One region of the Streptomyces sp. SS7 genome, then DNA from elsewhere that is predicted to be linked to it. Evidence: riboswitches for the same ligand, from Rfam matches in the RefSeq annotation. Region 1 holds a riboswitch; each other region holds the start of a gene.
The links. Region 1 has a riboswitch for thiamine pyrophosphate ahead of U5640_RS11125 (thiamine ABC transporter substrate-binding protein). Riboswitches for the same ligand answer to the same signal wherever they lie in the genome.

Region 1 (5,567 bases):
ATCGCCGGCAACCTGACCACCCCGGCCGAGGCCTGCACGACCGACGAGGGCACCGCCTCGCCGTCCCCGAGCGCCTCCGCGTCGGAGTCCGGGACGCCGTCGAGCACGCCGTCCACGCCGGCCGACACGATCTCCCCGAGCCCCGCGGACTCCTCGTCCCCGGACGACAGCACGGTGCCCTCCACGGACAACGCCCCCTCGCCCGCGGTCCAGGAGTCCAACCTCGCCGAGACCGGCGCCTCCAACACCGGGCTGATCGCCGGCATCGCCGCCCTGCTCGTCGTCATCGGCGGCGGCGCGGTCTTCTTCGGGATGCGCCGACGGGGCTCCGGCAACCGCTGACGCGCCCCCCGCACCACCCCTGTGGCCCGCCCTCCGACCCGGAGCGCGGGCCACACCCCGTGGGCGGCCGCTCAGGCCCGGCCCAGCACCGCCGTCTCCGTCGCGTCGAAGGCCACTCCGACCAGGTCTCCGGTCGCCGGCGCGTCCCGCAGCGCGCACGCCGCCTCCAGACGCGGCGCGCCCTCCGGCTGCAGGTGTACGGCGACATGGGTGCCCCTGAAGGTACGGGCGGCGACCGTGCAGCGCAGGCCCTCGTCGGCGGGGACGAGGCGGACCCCGGCGGGGCGGACGAGGAGCGTGCGCGGGCCCTGCGGCGAGCCCTCCGGCACCGGCACCTTGCCCCAGGGCGTGACCGCTGCCTCTCCGGTGACGTTCGCCTCCACGACGTTCTCGAAGCCGAGGAACCGCGCGACGAACGCGTCCGCCGGCCGCTGCCACACCTCCAGGGGCGTACCGGACTGGGCGATCCGCCCGTCCCGCATCACCACCACCCGGTCGGCGAGCGCGAACGCCTCACCCTGGTCGTGCGTCACCGCCAGGACCGTGGTGCCCAAACGGCCGAAGAGCTCCCGCAGTTCCACCACGAGCCGCTCCCGCAGCGAGCGGTCCAGCTGGCCCAGTGGCTCGTCCAGCATCAGCAGCCGGGGGCGGGGAGCGAGCGCCCGGGCGAGCGCCACGCGCTGCTGCTCACCGCCGGAGAGCGCGGCGACCGCCCGGCGGTCGGCACCCGGGAGACCGACGAGGTCGAGCAACTCCGCCACCCGCTCCCGCTGTTCCCGCCGGGACGCGCCGTGCATGCGCAGCCCGAACGCCACGTTCCCGCCGACGTCCCGCTGCGGGAACAGCTGATGGTCCTGGAACATCAGCCCCAGCTCCCGCCGGTGAGCGGGCACCCCCGCCTGGTCCCGCCCGTCGAGCAGCACCCGGCCCGAGTCGAGGGGCTGGAGACCGGCGACCGCCCGCAGCAGCGTCGACTTGCCGCTCCCGCTCGGCCCCAGCACACACACCACCTCGTGCTCGCCGACCGCCAGATCCACACCGTCCAGCACGGCCCGCCCGCCGAACCGCACGGTGGCCGCCTCAAGTCCCAGCAGCATCAGAACTCCCCCGTCCGGTCGGTCCGCAGCCGCTCCAGCACCAGCAGGGCCGCCGCGCACACCAGCATCAGAATCGTCGACAGGGCCATCGCCTGACCGTAGTTGAGCTCACCGGCCCGGCCCAGCAGCCGCGCCACCGCCACCGGCAGCGTAGGACGGTCCGGCCGCGCGATGAACACGGTCGCCCCGAACTCCCCCAGCGACACCGCGAAGGCGAACCCGGCGGCGACCAGCAGCGCCCGCCGCACCATCGGCAGGTCCACCTCCCGCCACACCCGCCACGGCGACGCCCCCAGCACCGCCGCCGCCTCCCGCAGCCGGTGGTCCACCGCCCGCAGCACGGGCAGCATGGTCCGTACGACGAACGGGACGCCGACCAGCGCCTGGGCGAGCGGGACGAGGATCCAGCTGGCCCTGAGATCCAGCGGGGGCTCGTCCAGGGTGATCAGGAACCCGAAGCCGACGGTCACCGCCGACACACCCAGCGGCAGCATCAGCAGCGCGTCGAAGCCCCGGACCAGCCGGCCCGCGTCGCGCCGGGTGAGCGCCGCGGCGGCCAGGCCGCCGATCAGCACCGCGATCGCGGTCGCAGCGACGGCGTACTCGAGCGAGTTGCCGATCGCCTCGATCGGCGGCACCAGGAAGACATTCCCCTCGTCGCCGGTCAGCGCGCGGTAGTAGGCGAGGTCCGGTGCGTCCAGGGACCGCTGCACCAGCACGGCGAGCGGCAGCACCAGCAGCAGCGCGACGCTCACCAGCACCCCGGCCAGCAGCGCCCACTGCCCGGCACCGCGCGGCCGCCGGGCGGTCAGACCCGCGTCCACCAGCCGCAGGGCTGTCTCCCGCCGCCGTACCGTCCAGGCGTGCACGACGAGGATCGCGCCGACCGCGGCGAACTGCACGATCGTCAGGACGGCCGCCGTGGAGAGGTCGAAGATCTCCGAGGTCTGGCGGTAGATCTCCACCTCCAGGGTGGAGAAGGTGGGCCCGCCGAGGATCTGGACCACACCGAAGGAGGTGAAGGTGAACAGGAAGACCATCAGCGCGGCGGCGGCCGCGGCCGGTCCGAGCGCGGGCAGGGTCACCGTGCGCCAGGCCCGCAGCCGGGACGCGCCCAGCATCCGGGCGGCCTCCTCCTGGCGCGGGTCGAGCTGGGCCCACAGCCCGCCGACGGTCCGCACGACGACGGCGTAGTTGAAGAAGACGTGCGCCAGCAGGATCGCCCACACGGTCGTGTCCAGCCGTACGCCCCACAGGTCGTCCAGCAGACCGCCGCGCCCGACGAGCGCGAGGAACGCGCTGCCGACGACCACCGTCGGCAGCACGAACGGCACCGTCACCACGGCCCGCAGCACCTGCTTGCCCGGGAAGTCCAGACGGGCGAAGACATACGCGCCCGGCAGCGCCACCACCAGGGTGAGCGCGGTGGAGACGACCGCCTGCCAGGTGGTGAACCACAGGACGTGCCGGATGTCGGCCTGGCCCAGGACGTCGGCCACCCGCCCGAACCGCCAGACCCCGTCGACCTTCAGCCCGCGGGCCACGATCGCGGCGACGGGATAGGCGAAGAACAGCCCGAAGAACGCGACGGGCAGGGCCATGAGCCCGAGCCGCGCCGCGCTCCCGGAAGGCCTTTCGGCCCGCTTGGTCACTTCAGTACGAGCGAGGTCCACGACTTGACCCACTGGTCGCGGTGCTGGGCGATCTTCGCCGGGTCCATGGTCTCGGGGGCCTTGGCGGCGGGCCCGTACGCGGTGAACTCGGCGGGCACGCCCACCCCCTCGACCACCGGGTAGACGAACATGTTGAGCGGCATGTCCTTCTGGAACTCCTGGGAGATCAGGAAGTCGATGAGCGCCTTGCCGCCCTTGGCGTTCCCGGCGTTGCTCAGCAGCCCCGCGAACTCGATCTGGCGGAAGCAGGTGCCGGTCGCGACCCCGGTGGGGGCGGTGCTGGGCCTGGGGTCGCCGTAGATCACCTCGGCGGGCGGCGAGGAGGCGTACGACACGACCAGCGGCCGGTCCGCCCCGGCCTTCCTGCCGCCGGCCGACCCCGAGAACTCCTCGTTGTAGGCCTGCTCCCAGCCGTCGACCACCTTCACCCCGTTGGCCTTGAGCTTCTTCCAGTAGTCCGCCCAGCCGTCGTCGCCGTACTTCGCGGCCGTGCCGAGGACGAAGCCGAGGCCCGGCGAGGAGGTGGAGGCGTTCTCGGTGACGAGGAGGTTCTTGTAGGCGGGCTTGATCAGGTCGTCGTAGGACGTCGGCGGGGCCAGCTTGTGGTCGGCGAAGTACTTCTTGTCGTAGTTGACGCAGATGTCGCCGTAGTCGACGGGCGTGACCCGGTGCTTGCCGGAGTCCAGCTGGTACGCGCCGCCGACCCGGTCGAGTCCCTTGGCCTCGTACGACTGGAACAGACCGTTGTCGAGCGCCCGCGACAGCAGGGTGTTGTCGACGCCGAAGAAGACGTCCCCCTGCGGGTTGTCCTTGGTCAGGATGGCCTTGTTGACGGCCTGGCCCGCGTCGCCGTCCGTGAGGACCTTGACCTTGTAGCCGGACTTCTTCTCGAAGTCGGCGAGCACGTTCTTGGAGACGGCCCATGAGTCGTGGCTGACGAGGGTGACGGTCCTGGAGTCCGCCGCGCTCGAGGTGCCGGACGACTCCGCGCCGCACGCGGACAGGGTGACGAGGCCGAGGCCGACCGTCGCCGCCACGAAGGTCTTGATGTGCACTGGATGTCCTCCTGGGGTTGGCCAGGAAGAACGCGGCCCCGCCCGGGGACGCCCGGGCAGGGCACAACAGCTTGAGCGATGACCGAACTTCCTACCCAGAATGACCTGGGCGAGGTTCAGAGGGTCTGCGGCCCGATTGCCGCACTCTCAGCGCTGTGGCGCTCCCCTGTCGGAATATGAAGATGTGACGTGGCCAGATCTTAGCGCTCGGTGGCCGCCAGCTGACCACAGGCTCCGTCGATCTCCTGGCCACGGGTGTCCCGGACGGTGACGGGCACCCCGTGGGCCGCGATGGCCTCCACGAACGCCTTCTCGTCCTCGGGCCGCGAGGCCGTCCACTTCGAGCCCGGGGTCGGGTTCAGCGGGATCAGGTTGACGTGCACGGGCTTTCCGCGGAGCAGCCGGCCGAGCCGGTCACCACGCCAGGCCTGGTCGTTGATGTCACGGATCAGCGCGTACTCGATCGACAGCCGCCGCCCGGACTTCTCCACGTAGTCGAAGCCCGCGTCGAGCACCTCGCGCACCTTCCACCGCGTGTTCACGGGGACGAGGGTGTCGCGCAGCTCGTCGTCCGGGGCGTGCAGCGAGATCGCGAGCCGGCACTTGAAGCCCTCGTCGGCGAACCGGTGGATGGCGGGCACGAGCCCGACCGTCGAGACGGTGATCCCGCGCTGCGACAGCCCGAGCCCGTCCGGAGCGGGATCGGTGAGCGCACGGATCGCGGTGACGACCCGCTTGTAGTTGGCGAGCGGCTCGCCCATCCCCATGAAGACGATGTTGGACAGCCGCGCCGGCCCGCCGGGGACCTCGCCGTCCCGCAGCGCCCGCATCCCGTCCACGATCTGGTGCACGATCTCGGCGCTGGACAGGTTCCGGTCAAGCCCGGCCTGCCCGGTCGCGCAGAACGGGCAGTTCATCCCGCAGCCCGCCTGCGAGCTGATGCACATCGTCACCCGGTCCGGGTACCGCATCAGCACCGACTCGACGAGCGTCCCGTCGAACAGCCGCCACAGCGTCTTGCGGGTGGTGCCCTCGTCGGTCGACAGATGCCGTACGACGGTCATCAGCTCGGGCAGCAGCGCCTCCCGCAGCTTCTCCCGCGCACCGGCGGGGATGTCGGTCCACTCCGCCGGGTCGTGCGCGTACCGCGCGAAGTAGTGCTGCGAGAGCTGCTTGGCGCGGAACGGCTTCTCACCGATCTCCGCGACGGCGTCCTTCCGCTCCGCTGGCGAGAGATCGGCAAGATGCCGCGGCGGCTTCTTGGCTCCGCGCGGCGCGACAAATGTGAGTTCTCCGGGCTTAGGCATGGCCTAACCAGTGTCGCAGATCGAATCCGGTGCCCCGGTCGCGCGACGGGAAGGCCTTCCTCCGTGACAGGTGCTAGGTAGCCCGCTGCTCCA
Region 2 (5,567 bases), 2.5 Mb from region 1:
GCGAGGGCGGCATGTTCGACACCTACGCCGAGAGCTTCGACGCGGTGTGGTCCACGGCGACGCCCGTACGGCACGAGGGGTGACCATGGCACGGACCGAGTACTACGACGACTCGAACGCGCCCAAGCCGAACAGCATGGTTGTCGCAGCCTCAGCCGTCGTCACCGACGATCAGGGGCGCATCCTGCTCCAGCGCCGACGCGACAACGATCTGTGGGCCCTCCCGGGTGGAGGGATGGACCTCACCGACTCTCTTCCCGGCACAGCCGTCCGCGAGGTCAAGGAAGAGACCGGCCTCGACGTGGAGGTCACGGGACTGGTCGGCACGTACACCGACCCGAAGCACATCATCGCCTACACGGATGGCGAGGTGCGTCGGCAGTTCAACGTCTGCTTCACCGCGCGGATCGTCGGCGGAGAACTGGCGATCTCCGACGAGTCGACGGAGCTACGGTTCGTCCCTCCAGACGAGCTGGACCGACTTCCGATGCACCACACGCAGCGACTCAGGCTCCGCCACTTCATGGAGCACCGCGAGCAGCCCTACCTCGGCTGACCCCGTCAACATGTGCTGGTGGACGCTCCGACGTCAAAAGATCAGTCCGCAGAACGACGAAGGCTGACCGACGACTCCCCCCGGAATGCCGTCGGTCAGCCTCATTTGCGCAGGTCAGTCCGCTAGCGGAAGGTAGACACGGTTGCCGGAAGCCGCGAACTCCTTCGACTTCTCCAGCATCCCGGCCTCGATCTCCTCCGGGGTGGCGTCCGCCTCGCCGCCGAACTGCTCTGTGATGCTTCTGCTGATCTTCATCGAGCAGAACTTCGGCCCGCACATCGAGCAGAAGTGAGCCGTCTTGGCCGGCTCGGCCGGGAGGGTTTCGTCGTGGAAGTCGCGGGCCGTGTCCGGGTCGAGGGCCAGGTTGAACTGGTCCTCCCAGCGGAACTCGAAGCGGGCGTCGGACAGCGCGTCGTCCCACTCCTGTGCTCCGGGGTGGCCCTTGGCGAGGTCGGCGGCGTGGGCGGCGATCTTGTAGGTGATGACACCGGTCTTGACGTCGTCACGGTTGGGCAGGCCCAGGTGCTCCTTGGGCGTGACGTAGCAGAGCATGGCCGTGCCCCACCAGGCGATCATCGCGGCGCCGATGCCGGAGGTGATGTGGTCGTACGCCGGGGCGACGTCCGTCGTCAGCGGGCCGAGGGTATAGAACGGAGCTTCATCGCAGATCTCCTGCTGAAGGTCGATGTTCTCCTTGATCTTGTGCATCGGGACGTGCCCCGGGCCCTCGATCATGGTCTGTACGTGAAAACGCTTGGCGATCGTGTTGAGTTCCCCGAGCGTGCGCAACTCCGCGAACTGCGCCTCGTCGTTGGCGTCCGCGATCGAGCCCGGCCGCAGACCGTCGCCCAGCGAGTACGTGACGTCGTAGGCGGCGAGGATCTCGCAGAGTTCCTCGAAGTTCTCGTACAGGAACGACTCCTTGTGGTGCGCCAGGCACCAGGCCGCCATGATCGAGCCGCCGCGCGAGACGATGCCGGTCTTGCGGTTCGCGGTGAGCGGGACGTACGCGAGGCGCACGCCCGCGTGGACCGTCATGTAGTCCACGCCCTGCTCGGCCTGCTCGACGACGGTGTCCTTGTAGATCTCCCAGGTCAGTTCCTCGGCCCTGCCGTCGACCTTCTCCAGCGCCTGGTACAGCGGCACCGTGCCGATGGGCACGGGGGAGTTGCGCAGCACCCACTCCCGGGTGGTGTGGATGTTACGGCCGGTGGAGAGGTCCATGACCGTGTCGGCGCCCCAACGGGTCGCCCAGGTCATCTTCTCGACCTCCTCCTCGATGGAGGAGGTCACCGCCGAGTTGCCGATGTTGGCGTTGACCTTCACCAGGAACCTCTTGCCGATGATCATCGGCTCGATCTCCGGGTGGTTGACATTGGCCGGCAGCACCGCGCGCCCGGCCGCGATCTCCTCGCGCACCACCTCGGGAGAAACGTTCTCCCGGAGGGCCACGAACTCCATCTCGGGCGTGATCTCGCCCCTGCGGGCGTACGCGAGCTGGGTGACCGCGCTGCCGTCCCGGCTCCGGCGCGGCAGCCGCGGGCGGCCCGGGAACACCGCGTCGAGGTTACGCAGTCCACCCCGCGGCGAGGTGTGCTTGACGCCGTCGTCCTCGGGCCGGACCGGTCGGCCCGCGTACTCCTGTGTGTCACCGCGGGCGATGATCCAGTTCTCCCGCAGCGGCGCCAGGCCCCTGCGAACGTCGGTGTCGGCGAGCGGATCGGTGTACGGTCCGGAGGTGTCGTACAGCGTGACCGACTGCCCGTTGGTGAGATGCACCTGGCGGACCGGCACCCGCAGGTCGGGGCGAGCGCCCTCGATGTACCCCTTGTGCCAGCCGATGGACGTCCCGCTCTTCTCGCCGGTCGCCTCGGCCGTGTCCGTCTCGGCCGCGTTCTGCGTGAAGGCAGGCGTGCGTGCGTCCTTGTTGGTCATGAGACCTACTCCCTACGCCGGCATTACCCGGTAACAGGTTCGGCGGTCGACGCAGCGGCTACCGTCTGCCGACGTTTCATGTGAAACATCACTCGCTGTGGTGACGTTCCACGTGAAACATCGCGAAGACGGAGGTCAGCGCCCTCTCAGCCCGGTGCTCCGAGCTCCCGCGTGTGCAAAAGTGGCTCCACGCTAGCGGTAGGTGTGGCGCGGTGAACAGTGGGCCTCAGCCGTTCTTGCGATGATCGGGCGGTGACCACGACACACCAGCCCCCGTATCCGCCCGGAGAGCCGCCCCGCAGGCCCGGCACCGGTGGCGGCCCGGGTCCCGGACCGGCCAACGCTCCGCAGGGCGGACCGGCCGCACAGGGGCGCCAGGACGAACGCGACTTCAGCTTCGGTGGTGGGTTCGACCGCGGCCACGAGGTCGGGCCCGGCTACGGGCAGCGTCCGGGCCCCCGTCCCGGGCCTGGACACCACGGGCCCGAGCACCACGGGCCCGAGCACCACGGACCTGCGCATCATGGGCCCGAGCACCACAGGCCCCAGCACTCCGGGCCCGGAGCAGGCGGAGGCCACCGGCACGGTTTCGAGGACGGTCACACCGGCGCACAGGGCAGCGGTTCCGAAGGCGGACACGGATCCGGGCATGGACACGGACACGGGCATGGGCACAGCCACAGCCACGGTCCGGCCGCACCGGTCTCCAAGCATCTGCGCAAGGTCATCGGAGCCGTCCTGATCCCCTTCGCCGCGGCGGTACTGGTCGGGCTGGTGGTGCTGTGGCCCGGCGGTGCCCCGGCGCATGAGCGGACCGGCGTCGGCTTCGACCGGCAGACGCAGCACGCCACGGTGACCAAGGTCGTCAAGGTGAGCTGCCAGTCGGTGAACGCCTCCGGTGGCACGCCGATCGGCGGCGCTTCCCCCGCCGACGGCTCGTCCGCCGAGAAGAAGGGAGGCGACACCTGCAAGAAGGCCACGATCCGCGTGGACACCGGCGACGACAAGGGCCGGACGTTCACCGAGATCGTCCAGCCCGACCAGTCCCGCCAGTTGGAGCAGGGCGAGCAGGTCGTGGTCGCCTACGAGCCCTCGGCCCCCAAGGACCTGCAGTACTCGGTCACCGATGTGAACCGCCGGATCCCGATGACGGTGCTGGCCGTGATCTTCGCGGTCGCCGTGGTGGTCGTCGGGCGGCTGCGCGGTGTGATGGCCCTGGTGGCGCTGGCCGCGAGCTTCCTGATCCTGAACTTCTTCATCCTGCCCGCGATACTCCAGGGCTCGAACCCGCTGCTGGTGGCCGTGGTGGGGTCCAGCGCCATCATGTTGATCGCCCTGTATCTGTGCCACGGGCTGTCCGCCCGTACGTCCGTCGCCGTGCTCGGCACCCTCATCTCGCTGATGCTGATCGGCTTCCTCGGCTCCTGGTTCGTCGACTGGGCCGCGCTCACCGGCAACACGGACGACAACACCGGCCTGATCCACGGTCTGTACCCGTCGATCGACATGAGCGGCCTGCTGCTCGCCGGCATCATCATCGGCTCGCTCGGCGTGCTCGACGACGTGACGGTCACCCAGACGTCCGCGGTCTGGGAGCTGCACGAGGCGAACCCGGCGATGGGCTGGCGCGGGCTGTACCGGGCCGGCATCCGCATCGGCCGCGACCACATCGCGTCCGTGGTGAACACGCTCGTGCTCGCCTACGCCGGTGCCGCGCTGCCGTTGCTGCTGCTCTTCTCGATCGCGCAGAGCAGCGTGGGCACGGTCGCCAACAGCGAGCTGGTCGCCGAGGAGATCGTGCGCACGCTGGTGGGCTCGATCGGTCTGGTCGCGTCGGTGCCGGTCACCACGGCCCTCGCGGCTCTCGTGGTCGCCGCCGACCGTCCGGAACCGGGTACGGCGGCGGCTGCGGCGGTTCCTGAGACGGCCCCGGCAGGGGCGCCGGAAGCAGGTCCCGGGCAGCCGCGCGGCGGCCGGGGGAGACGGCGCAAGCACTGACGTCGGGGGCGGGCGCCGGAGCGACCGCCCCCTGAAGAAGCGTTCCTGCATGGCCCCACCCCCCTGGCGAAGCGTTACGCCTGCGCCGGCTGTCGGAGGGTCAGCCGGCGCTCTGCTCCTCCGCGAGGATCCGGTCCAGCGCCTCGTCGAGGTGGGCGTCGAAGTCGGCGAGCGCCCCTTCCTGCCCCAGCGGGACCAGCTTGTCGGTGCGGTCCAGGAAGGCCACCAGAGGCGCCGCCGAGGACCGGAACAACGCCTGGTCACCGCCCACCTGAAGCCGGATCAGGACCTCGCCGAACGCATCGGGGTCCACCGGCGAGACCCGGACGTCCCCCTCCCCGCACGGCCTGCCCACCCCGTCGATGAGCAGCTCGCGCCCGAACGCCCAGGTCACCGGGGCGTCACCGGGAAGGTGGAAGGTGAGCCGTACGGCATAGGGATCGCGCGACTCATAGCCCAGCTCCACCGGGATGCGGAACGAGAGCTCCTCGGACACGAGGAAGCTCATCATGACTTCTGCCTGAACTGCCTGTACGGACTCGCGCATCGCGTTACCCCGTCATTTGCCGTCGAATGGCCGGTAATCAACCCCTGACACTGCACCGCATCTTGCTGAACGTGCACAACAGATCACAAGGAGTGAGTTTTCACATACTGATAGAGATCGCGATTGACCCCAATTTGCTCCCGATCTCGCTCTGCAACTGCCGTGCCGCCGGGAGCAGCCGGTCGGCCTGCCGGGAGGGCAGCGAGATGGCCATCGTGGCCGCCGTGGCGCCCACGGTGATCGGGACCGCGGCGCACACGGTGCCCAACGCGTATTCCTGCCTCTCCACGACCGGTTCCATGCGTGGGGTTCGCTCCAGGCGTCGCAGCAGGGTGTGGTCGTCACGCACCGTGTACGGGGTGATCGACTGCACGGGGTGGCGGTCCAGGTGATCACGGCGGGCGTTCTCATCCATCTGGGACAGCAGGCACTGGCCGATGGCGTGCGCGTGCGCGGTCTCACGGAAGTCGGCCCACTCCTGCACCGCGGGATTGCCCGGGGTGTCGGAGACACACATGATCTCGATCTCAC
Region 3 (5,567 bases), 4.7 Mb from region 1:
CGCCCTCGCGGAGCGGCGTCGCCGACCACTCCGCACGCGGGACGACCGTCTCGTTCAGCGCGGCCGCCACCCCGGAGGGCGCCGCCGTCAGGGACCGTACGACACGGTCGAGGCCCGTACCGGGAGCGACCACCCGCCGCTCGCCGTTCACCGAGATGTTCATACGAGCTGCTCCGTCCGGGCGGCGGCGCCGAAGCGCCGGGGGGTGAAGGGGCGTGCCTCGTCCGGGAGTTCACCGCTGACCAGGGCATGTGCCAGGGCGTCCCCGGTCACCGGCGTCAGCAGCACCCCGTTGCGGTAGTGCCCGGTGGCCAGCAACAGTCCCTCCAGCGCGGTCGGCCCGAGCAGCGGCGCGTTGTCGGGGGAGCCGGGCCGCAGTCCGGCGCGCGTCTCCGTCAGCGGCAGTTCCGTGATCCCCGGCACCAGTTCGTGGGCGTCGCGCAGCAGTTCGTACACCCCGCCCGCCGTCACCGACGTGTCCCAGCCGAGTTCCTCGCTCGTGGCGCCCACGACCAGCTCGCCGTTCTCCCGGGGCACCAGATACACCTGGCTGCCGCGCACCACGGCCCGCACGGTACGGCTGAGGAACGGGGCGTACCCGGCCGGCACCGTCAGCCGCAGCACCTGCCCCTTCACCGGCCGCACCGGCGGCAGTACGTCCTCCGGCACCCCCGCCAGCCGCCCGCTGAGGCTCCCCGCCGCCAGCACCACCTGCCCCGCCGCCAGGGCCGTGCCGTCATCGGTGACGACCCCCGCGGCCCGTCCGCCCGTCACGGACAGCCGCTCGGCCCACGCCCGGTGGAGGACCACCCCGGCCCGCTCGCACGCCACGACCAGCGCGTCGGACAGCCGCCGGGGATCGATCTGGTGGTCGCCGTCCACCCGCAGTCCGCCCCGCACCCCGGGCGCGAGCATCGGCTCCAGGCGCCGGCACTCCCGCCCGCTCAGCCATTCCGACTCCAGCCCCGACCGCGCCTGCAACGCGTGCAGTTCGCGCAGATGGGCGCGGTCGTCGGCGTCCAGCGCCACCGCGAGCGTGCCGCACCGGCGGTAGCCGAGGTCCCGCCCGGTCACCTCCGTCAGCTCGGCCGCGAAGTCCGGATACCGGCGGGCCGAGGCCAGGTTGAGCCCCAGCAGGGTCTGCTCGCCGTGGTGCAGTTCGGTGACGGCGGCCAGCATCCCGGCCGCCACCCGCGCGGCCCCACCGCCCGGTTCGGGGTCCACCACCGTCGTGGCGAACCCGCGCTGCGCGGCCCGCCACGCCGTGACCAGCCCGATGATCCCGCCCCCCACGACGAGGACGTCGGATGTACGTGTACGCGACATGGGCGTCCAGCCCCTCCCTTCGCCGGCATGACCCGGATCAGGTTCGTACGGTCGGAGGCCGGCCAGCCTCCCTCTCAGCCCGGTGCGTCCGGACTCCCGCGAGTGCTCTACGTTGGCCACACCCTAGCCCGTGCTTCCGTGCCCCTGTAAAGGGAGCCTCCCGCCCCGTAAGGAGCCCCCTGCCCATGCCCCGCTCGCTCGACGGCCTCGTCCTCGCCCCCGTCGCCGACCAGGCCCCGGGCCAGGTCGGCACCCGCACCCGCTTCACGTACCACGAGGCGGACGGCGTGATCTGGGCGGACTACGCGGGCGGCGACGTCGTACGCGGCCATCTCGTGGGTACCCGTGAGGGGGACCGGCTCGACTTCCGGTACGTCCAGCTCAAGCAGGACGGCACGACCTCCTCGGGGCACTGCGTCTCGACGGTCCTCGCCCTGCCGGACGGCCGGGTGCGGCTGGAGGAGACCTGGTCCTGGGAGTCGCAGGAAGGCAGCGGCACCAGCGTTGTGGAGCAGGTCACGGAGCACGACGGCTGACTGACGGAACGTCAGGTGTCTATGGTGATCAGGTGAGCGAGCTGAACAGGGAAGAGGACGGACGGCCGGGGCGGCGCGTGGTCGTCGTCGGCGCGGGCATGGCCGGGGTGCAGACCGCGGTCGCCCTGCGCGAACAGGGCTTCGACGGCACCGTGACACTGATCGGCGCGGAGCCCCACCAGCCCTACGACCGGCCGCCGCTGTCCAAGGCCGTACTCCTCGGCAAGGCCGAGGGCTCCGCCTTCGACGTCGACTTCGAGGGGCTCGGCATCGACCTGCTGCTCGGCCGCGAGGTCCTCGGCCTGCGCCCCGCCGACCACGAGGTGGACACCGAGGCCGGGCCCGTCCCCTACGACGTCCTCGTCCTCGCCACCGGCGCCCGGCCGATCCGGCTGCCGGGCGCCGACGGCGTGCCCGGCGTCCATCTGCTGCGCACCCTGGACGACGCCGAACGCCTGCGGCCCGTCCTCGCCGGCGCGCACGACGTCGTGGTCGTCGGGGCCGGCTGGATCGGCGCCGAGTTCGCCACCGCGGCCCGCGAGGCCGGCTGCGCGGTCACCGTCGTCGAGGCCGCCGACCGGCCGCTCGCCGGCGCCCTGCCGGCCGAGGTCGCCGCCCCGATGACCTCCTGGTACGCCGACAGCGGCACCGACCTGCGCACCCACACGCGCGTGGCCCGCGTCGAGCCCGGCGCGGTCGTCCTCGACGACGGCACCCGGCTGCCCGCGGGCGCCGTCGTCGTCGGCATCGGCGCCCGCCCCGCCACCGCCTGGCTGACCGGCTCCGGCGTCGCCCTGGGCCCCCACCACGAGGTCCTGGCCGACGACCGGCTGCGCACCTCCGTCCCGGACGTGTACGCGGTCGGCGACTGCGCCTCCTTCCCCTCGGCGCGCTACGGCGAGCGCCTCCTCGTCCACCACTGGGACAACGCCCTCCAGGGGCCCCGCACGGTCGCCGCCAACATCATCGGCACGGCCACGGACGAGCCCCCGGCCGTCTACGACCCCGTCCCGTACTTCTGGTCCGAGCAGTTCGGCCGCTTCGTCCAGTACGCCGGCCACCACACCGCGGCCGACCGCCTCGTCTGGCGCGGCGACCCGACGGGCCCGGCGTGGAGCGTCTGCTGGCTCCGCGACGGCCGTCTGACCGCTCTCCTGGCGGTGGGGCGCCCCCGCGACCTGGCCCAGGGCAGGCGGCTGATCGAGTCGGCCACCCGCATGGACGCGACGGCACTGGCGGACCCGGCCCGCCCCCTGAAGACCGCGACCGCCTGACCCACGGACACGTGCGGCTCCGCCGCGCGGGCGCGACCTGCCCCCCAGGCGGCCGCACCCGGAGGACGACCCATCGCGACCCACGGGAAGATGCGCCTACCCTTGACCCCGTGACCGAGATTGACGCAAAGACCGATGCTCTCGTCCCTGCCTGGCTGACCGTGCCCGACATCGCGGAGATGCTCGATGTCGACGTGATCCGCGTCCGGCAGCTGATCAAGGAGGGCCAGCTCATCGCCGTACGCCGCGGGGAGAACCGCGCGCTGCACGTCCCCGCCGCCTTCATCGACGGCGACAAGGTCGTCAAGGGCCTCGCCGGGACCCTGACGCTGCTGCGGGACGACGGCTTCACGGACGAAGAGATGCTGGAGTGGCTCTTCACACCCGACGACAGCCTGCCCGGCACCCCCGCCCAGGCCCTCAGCGAGAATCGCGGCACGGAAGTGAAGCGCCGCGCCCAGGCGCTCGCCGTCTGAGCCGGCCGTACCGACACCACGGGGGACATCGATGACCGACACCGCTCGCGCGCGCCTGGCCGACGCCCGGCTGTACCTGTGCACGGACGCCCGCACCCGCCAGGGCGACCTCCCGGAGTTCCTGGACGCGGTCCTCGCGGGCGGTGTCGACATCGTCCAGCTGCGCGACAAGGGCATGGAGGCCGCCCAGGAGCTGGAGCTGCTCGCGGTGTTCGCCGAGGCCTGCGCCCGGCACGACAGACTCCTCGCGGTCAACGACCGGGCCGATGTCGCCCACGCGGCCCGCGCCGACGTCCTCCACCTCGGCCAGGGCGACCTGCCGGTGCCCGCCGCCCGCGCGATCCTCGGCGACGACGTGCTCATCGGCCGTTCCACCCACTCCGAGGCGGAGGCGGAGGCCGCCGCCGTCCAGGAGGGCGTGGACTACTTCTGCACCGGCCCCTGCTGGCCCACCCCCACCAAGCCCGGCCGGCCCGCCCCCGGCCTCGGCCTGGTCCGGCACACCGCCGCCCTGGGCACCGACCGCCCCTGGTTCGCGATCGGCGGCATCGACCTCGGCACCCTCGACGAGGTGCTGGAGGCCGGAGCCCGCCGTGTCGTGGTCGTCCGGGCCCTCACCGAGGCGGACGATCCGGGCGCGGCCGCGGCGGAGTTCGCGAAGCGGTTGCGCCACCCGGGGCTCTAGGACGCCTCTTCGCCTGTCTGGCCGAATGTCTGCCCGTATGCCTGTCCGGATGTGTGTCCAATGGGTGGACAACGGGCCGACAATTCGGGCAAATATCCGGCATCCGGTTGGGTGACCGTCGGGCCCTGGTTAACCTGCGGGTATGGCCCTCGGAACCGCATCCACCCGGACGGACCGCGCACGCACCGTGCGTGACATCCTGGCGACCGGCAAGACGACGTACTCGTTCGAGTTCTACGCGCCGAAGACGCCCAAGGGAGAGCGGAGTCTGTGGGACGCGCTCCGCAGGGTCGAGGCGGTCGCCCCCGACTTCGTCTCGGTGACGTACGGCGCCGGTGGCTCCACCCGGGCGACCACGGTCAAGGAGACCCAGCAGATCGTCGTCGACACCACCCTCACCCCGGTGGCGCACCTCACCGCGGTCGACCACTCCGTCGCCGAGCTGCGCAACATCATCGGCCAGTACGCCGACGCCGGAATCCGCAACATGCTCGCGGTGCGCGGCGACCCGCCCGGCGACCCGATGGGCGACTGGGTGCCCCATCCGCAGGGGCTCACCTACGCCGCCGAGCTCGTCCGGCTCATCAAGGAGTCGGGCGACTTCTGCGTCGGCGTCGCCGCCTTCCCCGAGATGCACCCGCGCTCCGGCGACCGGGACACCGACGTCGCGCACTTCGTCGACAAGTGCCGGGCGGGCGCCGACTACGCCATCACGCAGATGTTCTTCCAGCCCGAGTCCTATCTGCGGCTGCGCGACCGGGTCGCGGCGGCCGGCTGCGACACCCCCGTCATCCCGGAGGTCCTGCCGGTGACCAGCGTGAAGATGCTGGAGAGGCTGCCCCGGCTCAGCAACGCGCACTTCCCGGACGTCCTGAAAGAGCGGATCCTCACAGCCAAAGAGGATCCGGCCGCTGTACGCTCCATTGGCATCGACTTCGCCACGGAGTTCTGCGCTCGGCTTCTCGCCGAGGGAGTGCCCGGACTGCACTTCATCACGCTCAACAACTCCACGGCGACACTGGAAATCTACGAGAACCTGGGTCTGCACCACCCGCCGCAGGCCTAGACCGGTCGCACCGATTTACGACACACTGCGTAGCGGCCACTGGGAGAGGGGCGTACATGGGCTGGACGGTCCTCTACATCGCGTTCGGCATCGTCGCGCTGTGGCTGCTCGGTGAGGTGCTGCTGCAGTACAAGGCGCGCCTGCGCTGGCGACTGCTGGCCTTCGTGGGCTTCCTCGGTGTCGTGCTCGGTGTGCTGATCCCCT
Region 4 (5,567 bases), 4.4 Mb from region 1:
CGGCGCGGATGCGGTCCTCGGCCCGGGCCCGCAGTCGGTGACGGAGCTCGAGCTCGGCGATCGGCCGGCCCAAGGTGTTGGTGGCGAAGCAGGTCAGCCGCATGCCCTTCGGCCAGCCGTCCAGGACGTCGCCGGTGAGCTCGGCGACCCATGCGCCGTCGCGGATCTCGCCGTCCGCCTCGACGGCCGTCCTCCAGGCCGATGCCGGGACCTTCTCGACAGGACCCTAGACGAGTCCCATCGTTGCAGGTCAGGAGCACTCTTCGCGTTTCCGATCACCCACCGGGCACACTATGGGGCGCGAACTCTGCCGCCCCCAGCGTCACACCAGCAAGGGAAAATCCCCGCGATGACAGACGAACACGAACCTGACGGCGATCTCTACGTGCTGTGGCACGCGCGCCATCTCGCGGTGGAGCAGGACGAACGGGTCATCCATCTCGATGCGGACGGCACCATCCACCTGAACGAGGAGGAGTGGAGGATCATCGGCATCTATCCGGACCAGGCAGTCGCGGAGAGACAGCGGGAGATCTCCAGGAAGCTTCCAGGGTTCCGGGACGAACCTGATTGTTTCGAGATCGCACCCGTGATCGTGGACGAGGATGTGTGGACCCAGGGGTTCGTCACGGTGTACCCCGAAGGGCTTGGGCGAGACTGATGGACCGGACGCTCTACCTCCTGGTGCACAGGCATCACTTCGCGGACGAGCCGGGTGCTCCCACCACCGTCGACTTCATGGAAGACGGCGAACCGCTCTTCTGGGACGACAGCGAGGACAGCTTCACGTTTCTCGGCCTCTACTCGAGCCAGCAACGGGCGGAACAACGCATCGAGCAGGCGCGCACCCTACCCGGATTCAGGGACCATCCCAACGGCTTCCACGTGTACGAGTACACCGTGGGTCAAACCCACTGGGCCGCAGGATTCCTCGTCGGCGAACAAACCAATGGCTGAGCAGGCATCACCGCCTCCAGCCGCGATTCTCCTCGATGGTCCGCCGACTCCGTAGCAGGACCGAACCGGCCTGCGCGGCCGTCCGGCGGCCGTCTCCCTGGGCACGGACGCGCAACTACTACCCGGTAGGCTCCGTCACCCGGAAAGGCTCTTTCCCCTGCAGTCGACAGGACCCTCAGCAAATCAACGACGCACTTGCTAGATGGGATGTATCACTTCCAGACCCGCACTATGCAATTCCCGGCCTGGATATTTCGTGAGGTCGGAGGAGTCTCAATATTGCCGAGTCAGTTTGCGGGGTGCCGTCCATCGTTTCAGGAGGGCGCCCTGTGCAATCCTCGCGTTGATGGAAGTCGGCTGTCTTGTTATCCGCAGATCCTCGGCGCCTCCTTCGGTGATGAATCGTACGATCAGTTCAACCTGTGGGCCCGCGTTCTCGACGTCCCTGTCGCCCTGACACAACGCTCATACGGCGCATCGGGTGAACTGACGTTCACCATCGACGACGACCGCATGTGTCCGGCGAACAACGGGACGTGGCTCCTCCGCACCGATGGTGCCGCGGTGACCTGCGCTGCCACTGACCAGTGGATGCGCCCCGACGGAGAGCCGGTGACCAGGCTCCTGTACTTCACTGGCACTGAGGGCGGAGCGGTCTGGCGCAACGCCTTCAACGCGCACGCCTGGAAGCCTGCGCTCGCCGCGGCGGGAGTGATCCCCAAGCCCGGGCCGGGGGAGAGGTGCAAGGAGGCCCGCGAAGACGGCATGCACGCGCTGCGGCACTTCTGCGCCTCGGTGCTCCCCGACTCCAGGCAGAGCATCCAGGGTCCTGGGCGCCTGCCTCGGGCACGCCGATGCCGGGTCGGGTTCTCGCTCCGTACCTACACCCACCTCTCACGCCGAGCAGCGAGACGCGTACGCGGAAGGCCGTCGACGAGATGTACCGGACGGGCCGTAAGCCCCCGACGGCCCCCTGACGGCCCCCGGCTTTCGCACCCGCCCCTGATCATCGGGAAACCGCTGGTCAGGGGCATTCCCGTCCTGTCCGTGGACTACTTTAACCAGAACTGGTATCAGTTTCTGAAACACCGTCAGAAATGATGCGGACGAAGGCAGTGGCCATGGCTGAGCTCGTGGAACACGGAAAGCTGTTCATCGGCGGAGAGTTGACGGACCCCCTGGGCGATGCCGTCATCGAGGTGATCTCGCCGCACACCGAGGAGGTCATCGGGCGGGTGCCGCACGCCTCCGCGGCCGATGTGGACCGGGCCGTCGCCGTCGCGCGGCGGGCGTTCGACGAGGGGCCCTGGTCGCGGCTCTCCCTCGACGAGCGGATCGCGGTCGTCGCCCGGATCAAGGACGGCATCGCGATGCGCCACGAGGAGATCGCCCGCGTGATCTCCTCCGAGAACGGCTCACCGTACTCCTGGAGCGTCCTCGCCCAGGCCCTCGGCGCGATGATGGTCTGGGACGCGGCGATCACCGTCGCCCGGGACTTCACCTACGAGGAGCGCCGCGACGGTGTGCTCGGGAAGATCCTCGTACGGCGTGAGCCGGTGGGCGTGGTCGCGGCCGTCGTCCCCTGGAACGTCCCCCAGTTCGTCGCCGCCGCCAAGCTCGCTCCCGCGCTGCTCACCGGCTGCTCGGTGATCCTCAAGCCGTCGCCGGAGTCACCGCTGGACGCCTATCTGCTCGCGGACATCGCGCGGGAGGCCGGACTGCCGGAGGGGGTGCTGTCGATCCTGCCGGCGGACCGTGAGACCAGCGAGTACCTGGTCGGTCACCCCGGTGTCGACAAGGTCTCCTTCACCGGCTCCGTCGCGGCCGGCAAGCGGGTCATGGAGGTGGCCGCGCGCAACCTCACCCGCGTCACGCTGGAACTCGGCGGCAAGTCGGCCGCGATCGTGCTGCCGGACGCCGACCTGGAGTCCGCGGTGGCCGGGATCGTCCCGGCCGCCTGGATGAACAACGGACAGGCCTGTGTGGCCCAGACCCGCATCCTGCTGCCGCGCTCGCGCTACGACGAGTTCGCCGACGCCTTCGCCGCCGCCGCGAGCGCCCTCGTCGTCGGCGACCCGATGGACCCGGCCACCCAGGTGGGCCCCCTGGTCGCCGAGCGCCAGCAGCGCCGCAACCTCGACTACATCCGCATCGGCCAGGAGGAGGGCGCCAAGGTCCTCACCGGCGGCGGCCGTCCGGCGGGCCTGGACCGCGGCTGGTACGTCGAGCCGACCCTCTTCGGTGACGTCGACAACTCCATGCGGATCGCCCGCGAGGAGATCTTCGGCCCGGTGATCTGCCTGCTCCCCTACGGCGACGAGTCCGAGGCGCTGAAGATCGCCAACGACTCCGACTACGGGCTGAGCGGCAGCGTGTGGACGGCCGACGTGGCGCACGGCATCGAGGTCGCCCGCCAGGTCCGTACGGGGACGTATTCCGTCAACACCTTCAGCCTCGACATGCTAGGCCCGTTCGGCGGCTACAAGAACAGCGGACTGGGGCGCGAGTTCGGGCCCGAGGGCTTCGGCGAGTACCTCGAGCACAAGATGATCCACCTGCCGGCGGGCTGGGAGGGCTGAGAGGGTCATGGGGGACCGCTGGCACGTGGAGGTCGACCGCTCGCTGTGCATCGGCTCGGCCCAGTGCATCCACCACGCCCCGGACGGCTTCCGCCTGGACACCGCCCGCCAGTCCCACCCGCTCGCCCCGGACGCGGACGCGAACGAGCGGGTGCTGACGGCGGCGGAGAGCTGCCCGGTGGAGGCGATCGCCATCACCCTGCTCGACAGCGGGGAGGCGGTGTTCCCGCCGGAGGACTGAGGCCTGAGACCTCTGAGGCCCTCGGTGAGGAAAAAATCTTTCCTTTAGGGGGTTCCATCCGGTTTGAGACGTTTTATTCTGGTAGTGGCCTACGAGGCGAGTGAGGGAGTCCGACCGGAGTAGCCGACCGCAGCGAGACGCGAAGGCATCCGCTGAGGCCGACGTCGACGGTAGGGCTGAGAGGCCGAAAGGCAGCAGTCGGGCCGGACGGCGACCCCCAATACCTGATCCGGGCAATACCGGCGAAGGGAACCCGTCTCGTAGGTTTTTCGCGTCCCGGTTCTTCGCGCCCCGGTCCCGGTTCTTCGCGTCCCGTACCGTGCGGTCGTGACCGAGGACGAGCACAGCGCGGCGGACATCCGGATCGTCGAGGGCGTTGAAGCCGTGCGCCGTAGGCCCGGCATGTACTTCGGCGTCGGCCTGGACAGCCCGCACCTGCCGACTCGGGCGTTCGAGCAGGTGGTGGGCTGGTCGCTGCATCCGGCCGCGCGGGTCGCGCCCGTGCACGCCCTGCGCGTCGAGGCCGAGATCCTCGGCGACCTCGCTTTCCGGGTGGTCGACGACGCGTCGGAGGCCCTGCGGGAGGACGGCACGCCCCGCCTCGGCTTCGGTTCGCTCATCGGCCCCGACCGCTGGTGCGGCTGGGCCGTCTCCGCCCTGAGCGCTCGTACCGTCATCGAGGTCTGGCGCGACGGCCGTGGGCTGCGGCAGGAGTTGACGGGTGGCCGGCCGCTCGCCGAGCCGGAGCGGTTCGCGCCGCCGGCCGGGGCGGGGACCAGGACCGAGTGGGAGCTCGACGAGGCGTTCCTCGCCCCCGGCGCCGCGATCACCGCAGCCCTGGGCTCACTGGACCTGCACGGCTCGGCGTGCGCGCAGTCCGACGGGCCGGTCCGTCTTCTCCTGCGTGATCTGCGCCGAGCAGCCTGACCCGGGGGATCAGGCCGACGGGCGGTCCGGGTCCGTCACGTCGATCAGGCGGCACACCGTCTCGATGTCGATCCGTACCTGGGCGATCGAGGCCCGGCCCGAGAGCCAGGTGATCAGGGCCGAGTGCCACGTGTGCTCGATGACGCGGACCGCCGAGAGCTGCTCGGGCGTCGGGTCGGTCAGGCCCATCGCGTCGAGGATGATCGCCGTCGTCTGCCGGGACACCTGGTCGACCTCGGGGGAGACGCTGCGGTCGGCGAAGGTCAGCGCGCGCACCATCGCGTCGGCCAGATGCGGCTCGCGCTGGAGCGCGCGGAAGGCGCGCATCAGGGTCTCCGCGACCCGCTCCGCCGGACGCTCCCCGGACGGCGGCTTCTTGCGGAGCGTGCCGTGCATGTGGTCCAGCTGGTCCTGCATCGTGGCGACCAGCAGATGCACCTTGGAGGGGAAGTACCGGTACAGCGTCCCCAGGGCGACCTGCGAGGACTCCGCGACCTCCCGCATCTGCACCGCGTCGAAACCGCCCCGGCTGGCGAGCTGCGCGCTCGCGTGCAGAATGCGTCGGCGGCGGGCCTGCTGCCGCTCCGTGAGGGGGGAGGAGGCGGGGCGCTGGGTGGAGTCTTCCGCAGGCATGGGTCCCGTTCCGTGACAGTCGGTGAGGCTCCGTGATCACACAGCATGGCAGGGCCGCCGGAGCGCGGTGAGCCGTGGCGGGAATCACCTGATCCACTTCTCCCGGCACCCCTACCAGCCGGTAGATTCGTAGCCTCCCGAACGATCAACTCTGAAACTTGTTCTAGGTTAGCGTCTCGTCGTAATGTCGCGGGACAGCGCAGGCAGAAGGGGGCCCGGAGTGACTGCTG

Region 2: another riboswitch for thiamine pyrophosphate. It lies ahead of thiC (phosphomethylpyrimidine synthase ThiC); the one in region 1 lies ahead of U5640_RS11125 (thiamine ABC transporter substrate-binding protein).
Region 3: another riboswitch for thiamine pyrophosphate. It lies ahead of thiO (glycine oxidase ThiO); the one in region 1 lies ahead of U5640_RS11125 (thiamine ABC transporter substrate-binding protein).
Region 4: another riboswitch for thiamine pyrophosphate. It lies ahead of U5640_RS31650 (hypothetical protein); the one in region 1 lies ahead of U5640_RS11125 (thiamine ABC transporter substrate-binding protein).

What each region holds. Positions count from the first base shown of each region.
Region 1 is NZ_CP141223.1:2,505,862-2,511,428, forward strand. Features, by position in the region: gene U5640_RS11110 (LAETG motif-containing sortase-dependent surface protein) at 1-342, shown strand, start outside; gene U5640_RS11115 (ABC transporter ATP-binding protein) at 414-1,439, opposite strand; gene U5640_RS11120 (iron ABC transporter permease) at 1,439-3,040, opposite strand; gene U5640_RS11125 (thiamine ABC transporter substrate-binding protein) at 3,088-4,167, opposite strand; TPP riboswitch at 4,238-4,345, opposite strand; gene rlmN (23S rRNA (adenine(2503)-C(2))-methyltransferase RlmN) at 4,368-5,474, opposite strand; gene U5640_RS11135 (SRPBCC family protein) at 5,548-5,567, opposite strand, start outside.
Region 2 is NZ_CP141223.1:5,046,789-5,052,355, reverse strand. Features, by position in the region: partial or broken gene U5640_RS23325 (XRE family transcriptional regulator) at 1-83, shown strand, start outside; gene U5640_RS23320 (NUDIX domain-containing protein) at 86-556, shown strand; gene thiC (phosphomethylpyrimidine synthase ThiC) at 671-2,491, opposite strand; TPP riboswitch at 2,484-2,672, opposite strand; gene U5640_RS23310 (YibE/F family protein) at 2,744-4,489, shown strand; gene U5640_RS23305 (SsgA family sporulation/cell division regulator) at 4,590-5,036, opposite strand; gene U5640_RS23300 (helix-turn-helix domain-containing protein) at 5,137-5,567, opposite strand, start outside.
Region 3 is NZ_CP141223.1:7,204,733-7,210,299, forward strand. Features, by position in the region: gene thiS (sulfur carrier protein ThiS) at 1-163, opposite strand, end outside; gene thiO (glycine oxidase ThiO) at 160-1,326, opposite strand; TPP riboswitch at 1,324-1,436, opposite strand; gene U5640_RS33075 (hypothetical protein) at 1,512-1,862, shown strand; gene U5640_RS33080 (FAD-dependent oxidoreductase) at 1,940-3,136, shown strand; gene U5640_RS33085 (Rv2175c family DNA-binding protein) at 3,247-3,612, shown strand; gene thiE (thiamine phosphate synthase) at 3,644-4,297, shown strand; gene metF (methylenetetrahydrofolate reductase [NAD(P)H]) at 4,440-5,363, shown strand; gene U5640_RS33100 (hypothetical protein) at 5,420-5,567, shown strand, end outside.
Region 4 is NZ_CP141223.1:6,874,486-6,880,052, forward strand. Features, by position in the region: partial or broken gene U5640_RS31620 (transposase) at 1-220, opposite strand, end outside; gene U5640_RS31625 (hypothetical protein) at 350-661, shown strand; gene U5640_RS31630 (hypothetical protein) at 661-957, shown strand; gene U5640_RS31635 (sterol carrier protein domain-containing protein) at 1,189-2,058, shown strand; gene U5640_RS31640 (aldehyde dehydrogenase) at 2,079-3,536, shown strand; gene U5640_RS31645 (ferredoxin) at 3,544-3,777, shown strand; TPP riboswitch at 3,870-4,045, shown strand; gene U5640_RS31650 (hypothetical protein) at 4,105-4,704, shown strand; gene U5640_RS31655 (TetR family transcriptional regulator) at 4,714-5,337, opposite strand; gene U5640_RS31660 (glycosyltransferase family 4 protein) at 5,558-5,567, shown strand, end outside.